Regions from separate parts of the Streptomyces polygonati genome, predicted to be linked through region 4. Evidence: riboswitches for the same ligand, from Rfam matches in the RefSeq annotation. Region 4 holds a riboswitch; each other region holds the start of a gene.
The links. Region 4 has a riboswitch for S-adenosylmethionine ahead of ACFO3J_RS05535 (putative leader peptide). Riboswitches for the same ligand answer to the same signal wherever they lie in the genome.

Region 1: it holds a riboswitch for S-adenosylmethionine, as region 4 does, so the genes downstream of both, ACFO3J_RS25330 (putative leader peptide) here and ACFO3J_RS05535 (putative leader peptide) in region 4, are expected to answer to the same signal.
Region 2: it holds a riboswitch for S-adenosylmethionine, as region 4 does, so the genes downstream of both, ACFO3J_RS02280 (aminotransferase class V-fold PLP-dependent enzyme) here and ACFO3J_RS05535 (putative leader peptide) in region 4, are expected to answer to the same signal.
Region 3: it holds a riboswitch for S-adenosylmethionine, as region 4 does, so the genes downstream of both, thrC (threonine synthase) here and ACFO3J_RS05535 (putative leader peptide) in region 4, are expected to answer to the same signal.

What each region holds. Positions count from the first base shown of each region.
Region 1 is NZ_JBHSBB010000018.1:9,386-12,585, reverse strand. It holds gene ACFO3J_RS25340 (hypothetical protein) at 1-191, opposite strand, end outside; gene ACFO3J_RS25335 (SAM-dependent methyltransferase) at 225-1,022, opposite strand; SAM riboswitch class IV at 1,268-1,378, shown strand; gene ACFO3J_RS25330 (putative leader peptide) at 1,412-1,546, shown strand; gene ACFO3J_RS25325 (amino acid ABC transporter permease) at 1,680-2,699, shown strand; gene ACFO3J_RS25320 (amino acid ABC transporter ATP-binding protein) at 2,696-3,200, shown strand, end outside.
Region 2 is NZ_JBHSBB010000003.1:64,123-67,322, forward strand. It holds gene trpD (anthranilate phosphoribosyltransferase) at 1-1,052, shown strand, start outside; SAM riboswitch class IV at 1,158-1,275, shown strand; gene ACFO3J_RS02280 (aminotransferase class V-fold PLP-dependent enzyme) at 1,289-2,668, shown strand; gene ACFO3J_RS02285 (Lrp/AsnC family transcriptional regulator) at 2,758-3,039, opposite strand; gene ACFO3J_RS02290 (rhomboid family intramembrane serine protease) at 3,036-3,200, opposite strand, start outside.
Region 3 is NZ_JBHSBB010000013.1:206,358-209,557, reverse strand. It holds gene ACFO3J_RS19135 (MoaD/ThiS family protein) at 326-601, opposite strand; gene thrC (threonine synthase) at 598-1,893, opposite strand; SAM riboswitch class I at 1,911-2,040, opposite strand; gene ACFO3J_RS19125 (glucosyl-3-phosphoglycerate synthase) at 2,250-3,200, shown strand, end outside.
Region 4 is NZ_JBHSBB010000006.1:24,424-27,623, reverse strand. It holds gene fdhD (formate dehydrogenase accessory sulfurtransferase FdhD) at 1-454, opposite strand, end outside; gene ACFO3J_RS05545 (chorismate mutase) at 569-916, shown strand; tRNA gene ACFO3J_RS05540 (tRNA-Leu) at 1,049-1,133, shown strand; SAM riboswitch class IV at 1,249-1,356, shown strand; gene ACFO3J_RS05535 (putative leader peptide) at 1,390-1,518, shown strand; gene ACFO3J_RS05530 (ABC transporter substrate-binding protein) at 1,720-3,200, shown strand, end outside.

The sequences.
Region 1 (3,200 bases), on a different contig from region 4:
GCGCGGAAGCGCACGTCGATCATGACCAGCAGCCCGGTGGAGAAGACCTGGATCCACGGCACGATCACGGCGGTGGACGGACCGCGGCAGATGAACGGCGGCCCTGCCACGAAGGCGCCGATCTCGTCCTCGGGAGGCTGTGCGCCGGGCGGATCGCCGGCCGGACCGATCCTGATGATTCCCTCGTTCATCTGCCTCCCGTCCCGGAACGGCGCGCTGCGGGGTCAGCCGGTCTTGCGGGCCACGCCGCCGTAGAAGCCGATCTCGCGGGAACGGGCGGGCGGTTGGGTGTCGGGGCGCCAGAAGGGGACCTGGGCCAGGCCGGGTTCCAGCAGTTCGAAGCCGTCGAAGAACCGCTCGATCTGGGCGTGGGAGCGCAGGTTCAAGGTGGCGGTGGCGTTTTTGTAGACCGCCTGGGCCTCGGTGCGGTCGGCGAAGTCGCCGGTGGCGTGCGAGAGCACCAGGAAGCTGCCGGCCGGCAGCGCGTCGCGCAGCGTGGCGACGACCTGCTCGGGCCGCTCCGCCTCGGTCAGGAAGTGCAGGATGGCGACGAGGAGCAGGGCGACCGGCTCGCCGAAGTCGATGACCCGGCGGACCTCGGGGTGGTCCACGATGGCCCGCGGGTCGCGCAGATCGGCGAGCACGATGCTGGTGGCGCCGGACGGGCTGAGGAGCGCGTTGGCGTAGGTGTTCACGATCGGGTCGTTGTCGACGTAGGCGATGCGTACGTCCGGCGCCACTTCCTGGGCTATCTCGTGCACGTTCGGCGAGGTGGGCAGCCCGGTGCCGACGTCGAGGATCTGCCGGACGCCGCTGCCGATCACATACCGGACCGCGCGCTGCAGGAAGGCGCGGTTGGCCCGCACACCGATCCGCACCTCGGGCGCGGCGAAGGCGAGCTGGTTGCCGGCCTCGCGGTCGACCTCGTAATTGTCCTTGCCGCCCAGCAGGTAGTCGTAGATCCGCGCGGGATGCGGCCTGCTGGTATCGATCTCCTCGGCGCGGAAGCCGTTCTGCGTCACGCTGCGCTCCTCTCGACTGCCGCCGCGGCGCCCCCCACCTGCGACTGGCTGGCAACAGTTTCCCACATCAACTTCGCTGCCCGGCCACGTAGTTCCCTCCTCCTTCCGGCCGCCCTCCCCGCGTGCCACCGGTCCGCCCGCCCACCCGTCGGGGGCCGTTCACCGCTGGTGAAGCCGCCGTCACCGAACGCCCGTCGGAATGCAGGGCATTGCCCAAAGCTCACTGAGCGGTTAGCGTGAATCCTGGTTATGAGCGTCAGCCTCAAGCCCTGGCCGGCTGACCAGCGACCCCCCGACGCGGTGGGGTGCTCCAGGTGACAACCCGGCGGGACGGACACGTCCCGCAAGCGCGAGGCCCGCTGGGGCCCGGGGATGGCGAGGTGATCCGCATGCAGGTACGACGCTCCGGCAACGGCGGCACGTCAGGTCCGCGCGGGTTCGCCCAGCTCATGGTGGCCCGGCGCCACGTCGACCTGCTCCGGGTGAGCAGCGCACTGTGTCCGGGGATATCCCCGGTCTGTTGACCGTGCCCGCGCCGTAACCGGCGCCGAGTTACCGCACGTCTCCCGTCGTCCGGCCACGCCCCCACCCCGCACGTCACCACGCCGCCGTCCACGGCGCGGTGCCGCGCTCCCATGGGACGGAAAGCACACCGCCATGAGCAGCCCTGACATCTCCGCGCGCACCTCCACCGCGCCGGAACCACCGCCCCCGACGCCCGAGGGGCCCCCACCGGCTGCCCCCGGCCGCCCCAGCGACGAGCAACTGCTGGCCGCGAAGCTGGTCCGGCTGCGCCACCCCGGCCAGTGGGTCTCCGCCCTCGCCGTGCTGGTGCTCCTCGCGATGCTGGTCAACACGGTGCTGACCAACAAGCGGTTCCAGTGGGGCACCGTCGGCGACTACTTCCTGAACGGGTCGATCGTGCACGGGCTGGAGCTGACGCTCTGGCTCACCGCCGCGGTGATGGCCACCGGCTATCTGCTCGGGATCGGCGTCGCCGCGATGCGGCTGTCGCGCAACCCGGTCCTCAGTTCGCTGAGCTTCGCCTTCGTCTGGCTGCTCCGCTCCGTCCCGCCGCTGGTGCAGCTGCTCTTCTGGTACGAACTCGCCTCGCTGTACCCCCAGTTGTCGCTCGGCATCCCGTTCGGGCACGCCTTCGTCACGGTGCGGACCGCGCATCTGTTCAGCGGCATCCTCGCCGCGTACGTCGGACTCAGCCTGGATGTCGCGGCCTTCTCCTCGGAGATCGTCCGGGGCGGCATCCTGTCCGTCGACCACGGCCAGACCGAGGCCGCCCAGGCGCTCGGCCTCGGCAGCGTGCGGATCTTCCGCAAGATCGTGCTGCCGCAGGCGATGCCGGCCATCGTGCCGGCCTCGGGCAATCTGCTGATCGGGATGCTCAAGGCGACCTCGATCGTCAGCGTCATCGCGGTGCAGGACCTGCTCTACTCCTCGCAGCTGATCTACAACCAGAACTACCTGATCATCCCGCTGCTGCTGGTGGCGACACTCTGGTACATCATCCTCACCACACTGCTGTCCATCGGGCAGTTCTTCGTCGAGCGCTACTACGCCCGGGGGACCAACCGCGGCGGCGGCAAGGGCTTCTGGCAGCTCTTCCGGGGCAATGTGCCGCTGCTCGGCCGGACCGGCAAGGAACTGGCGGGGCTGTCATGACCGAGGAGACCACCGAGCCCCTGGTACGGATCAGGGGACTGCGCAAGAGCTTCGGCACGCACCTGGTGCTGGACGGTGTCGATCTCGACATCCGCCTCGGCGAGGTCACCGTCCTGCTCGGCCCCTCCGGATCGGGCAAGTCCACCCTGCTGCGCACCATCAACCACCTGGAGCGGCCGGACGCCGGCTTCGTCCAGGTGGGCGGCGGGATCATCGGTTACCGCTACCGGAACGGCCGGCTGCACGAACTGGGGAACCGCGCCATCACCCGGCAGCGCGCCCGGGTCGGCATGGTCTTCCAGCAGTTCAACCTCTTCCCGCACCTCACCGTCCTGGACAACATCGTCGAGGCGCCGATCGCGGTGCACGGCGTGCCGCGCAAACAGGCCGCCGCCAGGGCCCGCGAACTGCTGGAGCGGGTCGGCCTGGCCGGCCGGGAGGGCTCCTACCCCCGGCAGCTGTCCGGCGGCCAGCAGCAGCGCGTCGCCATCGCCCGCGCGC
Region 2 (3,200 bases), on a different contig from region 4:
ACCCCGCCGGAGGCACCAGCATGAGTCCGCGGTCCTGGCCCGACGTACTGACCTCGCTGCTGGCCGGCCGCGACCTGAGCGGGGACGACACCGCCTGGGCGATGGACCGGATCATGCGCGGCGAAGCCTCCGACGTGCAGATCGCCGGGTTCGCGATCGCGCTGCGGGCCAAGGGCGAGACCGTCGAAGAGGTCGCCGGCATGGTCCGGACGATGTACGAGCACGCCAACCTCATCGAGGTGCCCGGCCGCACCGTCGACATCGTCGGCACCGGCGGCGACCTCGCCAGGACCGTCAACATCTCCACCATGGCCGCGATAGTGGTGGCCGGAACCGGTGCCAAGGTCGTCAAGCACGGCAACCGGGCCGCCTCCTCGGCCAGCGGCGCCTCCGACGTACTGGAGAAGCTCGGCGTCAATCTGGAACTGACCCCGCAGCGCGTCGTGGAAGTGGCCGCCGAGGCCGGCATCACCTTCTGCTTCGCGGTGAAGTTCCACCCGGCGCTGCGCCATGTGGCCACCGCCCGCGCCGAGTTGGGAGTGGCCACCACCTTCAACTTCCTCGGCCCGCTGACCAACCCGGCCCGGGTCCGCGCCCAGGCCACCGGAGTGGCCGACCTGCGGATGGCACCGATCATGGCCGGCGTGCTCGCCGAACGCGGCTCCTCCGCGCTGGTGTTCCGCGGCGACGACGGCCTGGACGAGCTGACCACCACCGCCACCTCCCACGTATGGGTGGTGCGCGACGGCAAGGTCGAGCCGACGTCCTTCGACCCGCGCGATGTGGGCCTCGACCTGGTGCCGGTGGCGGCGCTGCGCGGCGGTGACGCCGCCCACAACGCCGATGTGGCCCGGCGGCTGCTGGCCGGTGAGCAGGGTCCGGTACGGGACGCGGTGCTGCTCAACTCGGCCGCCGCGCTGGTGGCGCTGTCCCCCGGCGAGGGGACGCTCGAAGAGCGGATCTCCGCCGGTCTGCTGGAGGCCGCGCGGTCCATCGACTCGGGCGCCGCCGCCGCCGTCCTGGACCGCTGGGCCAGGGCCAGCCACGCCTGACCGCCGCCACCCCCGCGCTCCCCGTCACCAGGCCGAAAGGCAGGCGCCGTCCGATTGCTGGACGGCGCCTTGCGCGTTCAGCGGCATATGGCAGAATCCCTTTCAGGTCACGAGTGACAGCGTTAAGGCCCCGGCTCGCTGTCCGGCAACCCTCCGTCCGAGGTGGGGTGCCCCGGGTGAGGACCAGGCTGTGAGCAAGCAAGGCTCGCAGCAAGCCGGACTTGGGGAGCTCTGTCATGACCGTGTTCAGCCCTGCCACCGCCGCCGACCGCGAGGTCCGTACGCCGCTGCCGGTACTGGGACGGGACGTGAGCGTCCCGCTGGTCACCGGCGGCGAGGTGACATACGCGGCCCTGGACTACGCCGCCAGCGCGCCCGCCCTCCAGCGGGTGTGGGACGACGTGGCCGCCTACGCCCCGTACTACGGCAGCGTGCACCGCGGCGCCGGCTATCTGTCGCAGCTGTCCACCGACCTGTTCGAGCAGAGCCGGGCGACCGTCGCCGAATTCCTCGGCTGTCGACCCGACGACGAAGTCATCTTCACCCGCTCCACCACCGATTCGCTCAATCTGCTGGCCGCCGCGCTGCCGGCCGGCACCCAGATCTTCGTCTTCGAGACCGAGCACCACGCCTCCCTGCTGCCCTGGGCCCGCGGTGAGGACGCCCGGGTCACCTGGCTGCCCGCCCCCCGCACCCCCGAGCAGGCCGTCGCCCAGCTCGACGTGGCCCTGCACGGCGCGCCCAAGGGCCCGAAGCTGGTGTGCGTCACCGGGGCGTCCAATGTCACCGGGGAGATCTGGCCGGTGCGCAAGCTGGCCGCCGCCGCCCACCGGCACGGCGCCCGGATCGTGCTGGACGCGGCCCAACTCGTCCCGCACCACGCGGTGGACATCGCCGCGCTCGACGTCGACTGGGTGGCCTTCTCCGGCCACAAGCTCTACGCGCCCTTCGGCGCCGGAGTGCTGGCCGGCCGCCCGGACTGGCTGCGCGAGGCCGAACCGTATCTGGCCGGCGGCGGCGCCACCCGCAAGGTGACCCGCACGGCCGACGGCGGCCTCGACGTGGTGTGGCACGAAGCGGTCGCCGCCCGGCACGAGGCGGGATCGCCCAACGTCATCGGCGCCTACGCCATCGCCTCGGCCTGCCGCGCCCTGTCCGAGGCCGGCTTCGACCGACTCGTCGCCCGCGAGCGGCAGTTGCTGGCCGAGCTGCGCGAGGGGCTGGCGGCGCTGCCCGAGGTCCGGGTGCTGTCCCTCTTCGGCGCCGACTCGGCCCGGGTCGGCGTCCTGTCCTTCGTCGTCCAGGGCTGGAACAGCTCCCACTTCGCGGCGGCGCTCTCCGCCGAGTACGGCATCGGCGTCCGCGACGGCCTCTTCTGCGCCCACCCGCTGGTCCGTACGCTGCTGGACAGCGAGCCCGACGAGCCCGGCGAATGCGGCGCCCCCGACGCGGCCCCGGGCGAGCGGTCCCTCAACGCGATCCGGGTCAGCTTCGGCGCCGGCACCCCCGACGAGCACATCGCCCGCTTCCTCGCGGCCGTCACCACGCTCGTCCAGGACGGCGCCCGCTGGAACTACCGCACTGAGAACGGCCGCTGCGTCCCGGCCCGCGACTGACAGGTGTCCGGGGGCGCGCTGACGTCCCGTCCTCAATCGCCGGACGGGCTCGACAAGTCGAGGTCGACCGGGCTTCGGCCCGTCCGGCGTTACGCGTCCAGCCCGATGGCGAACGCCGCCTCCAGGTCGTGCTGCGAATACGTCCGGAAAGCGACGTGCGTATCGGTGACCTGCACCCCCGGGATCTTGCTGATGCGCCCCGGGATGATGTCCGCCAGATCGTCGTGCCGGCCCACCCGGACCAGCGCGACGAGATCGTAGTTGCCGGTCACCGAGTAGACCTCGCTGACGTTGTCGAGCGCGGCGATGGACTCCGCGATCTCCGGGATCCGGTCGACAGACGTCTTGATGAGCACGATCGCGGTGATCACGACGGGATGTCTCCTTGGGTCGGCCTGATGACGAGGCTCACCTTACGCCGTGGCCGATAGCACACCCACGCGCACAGGAACCCGAAGGCGAAGCCCACCACATGGGCCAGATAGGCGACGCCCGGGCCGCCCCGGGCGGTCTGGGCCGCCAGCCACTGCAG
Region 3 (3,200 bases), on a different contig from region 4:
GTGCAACAGGTCAATCGGACGAGAATTCTGGGGCTGACTCATCGGAAATAACCCAGGAAAAAACGATAAGACGGGGCATCTCGGGCCGGACAAACCCGACCAATCAGAAAATTCGCATGTGAATTTGGCGATAAATCGCCGCACCTGGCCGCGCCGGCCCCAACTCACTTGCCCCCGGCAACTGTACAACATTTCAACTATCTCCCCGCGCCACCCCGGCACGGCGACGCCCCGCCCACCACAGCGGGTGAGCGGGGCGCAAGATCGGACAACGTCCGCCAAAGATCCGCGTCAGAGCTTCATACAGAAACGCGGCGGTTCCGTTTCAGCCGCCCGCGACCGCGGGAATGATCGAGACACTGGCGCCGTCCGGCACCGCGGTGTCCAGCCCTTCGGAAAAACGCACATCGTCGTCGTTGACATAAACGTTCACGAAACGGCGGAGCTTTCCGCTGTCGTCGAGAACACGCGCCGAAATACCGGAGTGATTGCTCTCCAGCGAGGTGATGACCTCGGCCAGCGTCGCGCCCTCGGCCGGCACTTCCGCCTGGCCGCCGGTGTAGGTACGGAGAATGGTCGGGATTCGAACGGATGCGGTCATGCGAGGCCAGCCTCTCGGAACGCGGCAACGGTGGGGCGGATGACGGCGGTGGGTCCGGTGGTCGGAGCCACCGCGTCCAGGGTCTTCAGTCCGTCGCCGGTGTTCAGCACGACGGTCTCGGCGGCCGGGTCCAGCTGCCCGGTCTCGATCAGCTTCCTCAGCACGCCCACGGTCACCCCGCCGGCCGTCTCGCCGAAGATGCCCTCGGTCCGGGCCAGCAGCTTGATCGCGTCCACGATCTGCGCGTCGTCGACATCCTCGATCGCGCCGCCGGTGCGCCGGGTGATGTCCAGGACGTACGGCCCGTCGGCCGGGTTGCCGATCGCCAGCGACTTGGCGATGGTGTCCGGCTTCACCGGCCGGACCACGTCCCGGCCGGCCTTGAAGGCCGCCGACACCGGTGAGCAGCCCTCGGCCTGGGCGCCGTAGATCTTGTAGGGCTTGTCCTCGACCAGGCCGAGCTTGATCAGCTCCTGCAGGCCCTTGTCGATCTTGGTGAGCTGGGAGCCGGAGGCGATCGGGATGACCAGGTTGTCCGGCAGCCGCCAGCCGAGCTGCTCGGCGATCTCGTAGGCCAGGGTCTTGGAGCCCTCGCCGTAGTACGGGCGGAGGTTGACGTTGACGAAGCCCCAGCCCTCGCCGATCGGGTCGCCGATCAGCTCCGAGCAGAAGCGGTTCACATCGTCGTACGAGCCCTCGATGCCGACCAGTTGGCCGCCGTAGACCGCGGCCATGACGACCTTGCCGGCCTCCAGGTCGTGCGGGATGAACACGCACGAGCGCAGCCCCGCGCGGGCCGCCGCGGCGCCCACCGCGCCGGCCAGATTGCCGGTGGAGGAGCAGGACAGCGTGGTCAGGCCGAAGGTGCGGGCGGCCTCCAGGGCGATCGCGACGACCCGGTCCTTGAAGGAGTGCGTCGGGTTGCCGGAGTCGTCCTTGACGTACAGGCCGCCGGTGATGCCCAGTTCGCGGGCGAGATTGTCGGCCTTGACGAGTTTGGTCCAGCCCGGGTTGAGATTGGGCCGGTCGGCGAGGTCGGCGGGCACCGGGAGCAGTGGCGCGTACCGCCAGATGCTGGTAGGGCCGGCCTCGATCCGGCGGCGCAGGCCCTCGGGGTCGCCCAGCGGCAGGTCGTAGGCCACTTCGAGCGGGCCGAAACATTCCTGGCAGGCGAAGATCGGGCTGAGCGGGAAGCGGGTGCCGCATTCCCGGCAGGACAGCGCCGCGGCCGGCCCGAAGGGGCGCGGGGTGGAGGGGGTGTCGTAGGTGCTGGCGACGGTTTGCACAGCCATGTCGGCGAGGCCCTTTCTCCTCATCTTCCCCGTGGCGTACGTCGCCACGAGACGGAATTGGCACCTTCCCCACCGTGTGACCTCGCGGTCGGCGGGAGGGTTGCCGGGGCTTCAACGGGCCGTTCCCTCTGCCCCTCTGGATGAGCGGTATGGCACCGGACGCGGTGATCCGGGCATTTGTCGTTCTTGTACGGCGGCCCCGGGATGCGAGGACCGTACGTGTTGCTCAAGACTGTAACTGAGAAGTGTCGTGTCCGAGCGTCGCGTCCGTACCGCGAGATGGGTCGGACGGAGTCGCACCGGGCACCGCAACCGGGCATCACAACCGGGTTTCACTCCGGCAGGGAGAAGCGCACGTGCTCGATGAAGTGGAGCGCTGGCTGGCGCACCGGTCGTGGTCGGCGGACGACCGGCCTCTTGATCTGCTGCTGGCCGCCAAACGCGCGGCGGGTCAGTGGGGCACGATCAGCGTGGTGCTGCCCGCGCTGAACGAGGAGGCGACGGTCGGCGCGATCGTCGCCGCGATCCGGCGCGACCTGATGACGCCGGAGGTCCCGCTGGTGGACGAGCTGGTGGTGGTCGACTCCGCCTCCGACGACCGTACGGCCCAGGTGGCCGCGCAGGCCGGCGCGCGGGTGGTGCGGCGGGACGCGATCCTGCCGCGGCTGCCGGCCGTGGCCGGCAAGGGTGAGGTGCTGTGGCGGTCACTGCTGGTCACCAGCGGTGAGATCGTCTGCTTCATCGACGCGGACCTGCGGGAGTTCGACACCCGGTTCGTGTCGGGCATCGTCGGGCCGCTGCTCACCGATCCCGCGATCGGCCTGGTCAAGGCGATGTACGACCGGCCGCTGGAGACCGGCGGCGAGGTGGTGGCGGCCGGGGGCGGCCGGGTCACCGAGCTGGTCGCGCGCCCGCTGCTGAATCTGCACTGGCCGCGGCTGGCCGGCTTCGTCCAGCCGCTGGGCGGGGAGTACGCGGCCCGCCGCTCGCTGCTGGAGCAGCTGCCCTTCCCGGTCGGCTACGGCGTGGAGCTGGGCATGCTGGTGGACGCGCTGGATCTGGTCGGCCTGGACGCGATGGCCCAGGTCGACGTGGGAGAGCGGCACCACCGCCACCAGGACGGCCAGGCGCTGGGCCGGATGGCCGCGACGATCTACCACACCGCCCAGCACCGCCTCTCCCGCGGCCACCTGGTCCGCCCCCGGCTGACGCAGTTCGACCGGGTGAGCGAGGAGGGGTTCGTGCCGCGCACCCATTCGGTGGATACGCAGGAGCGGCCGCCGATGCTGGAGATCGGCGAGTACGTG
Region 4 (3,200 bases):
CGGGCAGCGTCGCCAGCAGCGCCGGGGTGAGCCAGCGGCCGGTGGGTTCGGCGATCGGCAGCCGGGTGGCGGTGCGCACCGCGTCCAGGCTGGCCTTGCCGCACAGCCCGCAGGAGGAGGTGGTGTAGACGTTGCGCTCCAGTGTGATGTCCGGCATCGGCACTCCGGGCGCCAGCGTGACATCCACCACGTTGTACGTGTTCGTCCCGTCGGAGGTCGCGCCGGCGCAGTACACCACCGATGTCACCTCGTCGGCCGCCGCCAGCACCCCCTCGCTCACCAGGAAACCGACCGCCAGTGCGAAGTCATCACCCGGAGTACGCATAGTGATGGCCAACGGACGCCCGTTCAGGCGGATTTCCAGCGGCTCCTCGGCCACCAGCGTGTCCGCCCGGTGCCCGGCGGCACCGTCCCTGATCCGCAGTACACGCCGCCGTTCGGTGACTCGTCCCATGTCTCACCAGCCCCGGTCGTCTCACTGTGCGGTCGCTGCCGTCACAGCAGCGTGTCATAGGGTGAGGTGGGCCGCGCAGCGGTACCCACCGACTCACCAGAATGGCAGAGCGAGATGAACGACCAGCCGAGCGCCGAGGGCACCTTGATGGGCGACGAGCAGGCACTGGAGAAGCTGCGGGCCCTGCGCGGCAGCATCGACAACCTTGACGCCGCTCTCGTCCACCTTCTCGCCGAGCGCTTCAAGTGCACCCAGGAGGTCGGCGAGCTCAAGGCGGCCCACCACCTGCCGCCCGCCGACCCGGCCCGTGAGGCGGACCAGATCGCCCGTCTGCGCCGGCTGGCCATGGACGCGCGCCTCGATCCCGCCTTCGCCGAGAAGTTCCTCAACTTCATCATCGACGAGGTCGTGCGCCACCACCGCGCCATCGCCGCCCGCCCGCGCCCCGCCGACCCCTCCTGACCCGGGCCGTCCCTTCCCGCACCCCGCGCCCGATCCCCTTGCCCGGGCGCCGGAATCCCAGGTGAGGACCGCCGTCAATCCTTGGTATCGTGTCCCTGCCACCGCGACTTCAGGGTCGCGGCGGGCTACCTGGTCCGGGTGGCGGAATGGCAGACGCGCTAGCTTGAGGTGCTAGTGCCCTTTACCGGGCGTGGGGGTTCAAGTCCCCCCTCGGACACAGTTTTTCCCCGTGCGGGGGTGTTTCGTTTTCCCCCCGCCGGCAGGGCCGAGGACACTTCCCGGCCAGCTCGGCACCATTGTCTAAATGCCGTCGAGCGGTTAGCGTGATCCCCGGTTATGAGCGTCAGCGTGAAACCCTGGTTTGCTGACCGGCAACCCTCCATCGCGGTGGGGTGCTCCAGGTGACGACCCGACAGGACGACGTCCTGTAAGCGCGAGGCCCCGCGGGGCCGGATGAACACGGGGGTGATCACGTGCGCAAGAGATGCTCCGACAGCACGTTCCACCCGTACGGGTCCTTCGAGCTGCATGTCGTGCGCCGGCACGTCGATCTGCTCCGGGTGAGCAGCGCCCTGTGTCCGAGGCCGTGCCCGGTCCGCTGAGACCGGACCCGCACTCCGTTCCACCCCCACCCTCACCCCCATCTCACCGCCACGTCGCCCGGTCGACGGTGCGCGGTTCGCTCTGTCCCAGGTGACGACCGGTCGGCAGTGCCGCCGACCCGCCGAGTGATCCTCCGTCGCGACGCCCCGCACCCTGCCCGGCGCGCTCGCGTCCCTCCCTTACCCGGAAACGAGAACCTGATGCCCCGTCAGCTCAGACCTGTCCGGCACGGCCTCGCCGCCCTGTCCCTCGGCACGGCGGCGCTGGTGGCCCTGACCGCCTGCACCAGCGCGAAGAACGACGGCACTCCCGCCGGGACTTCGGCCGCGTCCCTCACCATCGGCACCACCGACCAGGTGACCAGCCTGGACCCGGCCGGGTCCTGGGACGCCGGATCGGGAACGATCGAGAGCGAGGTGTACGCCACGCTGCTCAGCGCCAAGAACGGCTCGTCGGAGGTGGCGCCGGACCTCGCCTCGGCGATCGAGCTGACCGGGCCCAAGGAGTACACCGTCACCCTGAAGGCGGGCCTGAAATTCGCCAACGGGCATGATCTGACGTCGTCCGACGTGAAGTTCAGCTTCGACCGGCAGCTCAGGATCGCCGACAAGAACGGCCCGGCCTCGCTGCTCTACAACCTCGCCTCGACCGCGGCCCCGGACCCCACCACGGTCGTCTTCACCCTCAAGTCGGCCAACGACACCTTATTTCCGCAAGTCCTGTCCACCAACGCCGGCTACATCGCCGACGAACAGGTCTTCCCCGCGGACAAGATCCTGGACGACACCGCCGTGGTGGCCGCCAAGCCGTGGAACGGCCCCTACGCGGTCGACAGCTACGACAAGAACTCGCTGGTCTCCTTCACCGCCAACAGCGCCTACCGGGGACTGCTCGGCACCCCGAAGACCGCGCACGTCCAGCTGAAGTACTACACCGACGCCAGCAACTTGAAGCTCGATGTGCAGCAGGGCGCCATCGACGCGGTCTACCGCACGCTGACCGTCACCGACCTGCAGGACCTCTCCACCAAGAGCGGGATCGTCGTACACACCGGTTCCGGCAACGGCATCCGGTTCATCGTCTTCAACTTCAAGACCCAGCCCTACGGTTCGGCCACCAAGCAGGCCGACCCCGCCAAGGCGCTCGCGGTCCGGCAGGCGGTCGCCGACTCCGTCGACCGGGCGCAACTCGCCTCGCAGGTCTACAAGAACACCTTCCAGCCGCTGTACACCTCCGTCCCGGACGGCATCACCGGCGCCACCCCTTCGCTCAAGGCGCTCTACGGCGACCAGCACGGCGGTCCGGACAAGGCCGCGGCGGCCAAGGTCCTGTCGGCGGCCGGGGTCAGCACACCGGTCACCCTCAGCCTGCAGTACAACACCGACCACTACGGCTCGTCCTCGGCCGACGAGTACGCCCTGATCAAGACCCAGCTCGAAGCCACCGGGCTGTTCAAGGTCAAGCTGCAGTCCACCGAGTGGGCGCAGTACGGCACCGACCGCGTCGCCGATCTGTATCCGCTCTACCAACTCGGCTGGTACGCCGACTATCTGGACGCCGACGACTATCTCGCCTCCTTCTACGCGGCCAACAGCTGGGTGAACAACGGATACGCCGATCCCGCCGTACTCGCGCTGATCAAGAAGGAGGAGACCGACACCGATCCGGCCGACCGCACCGC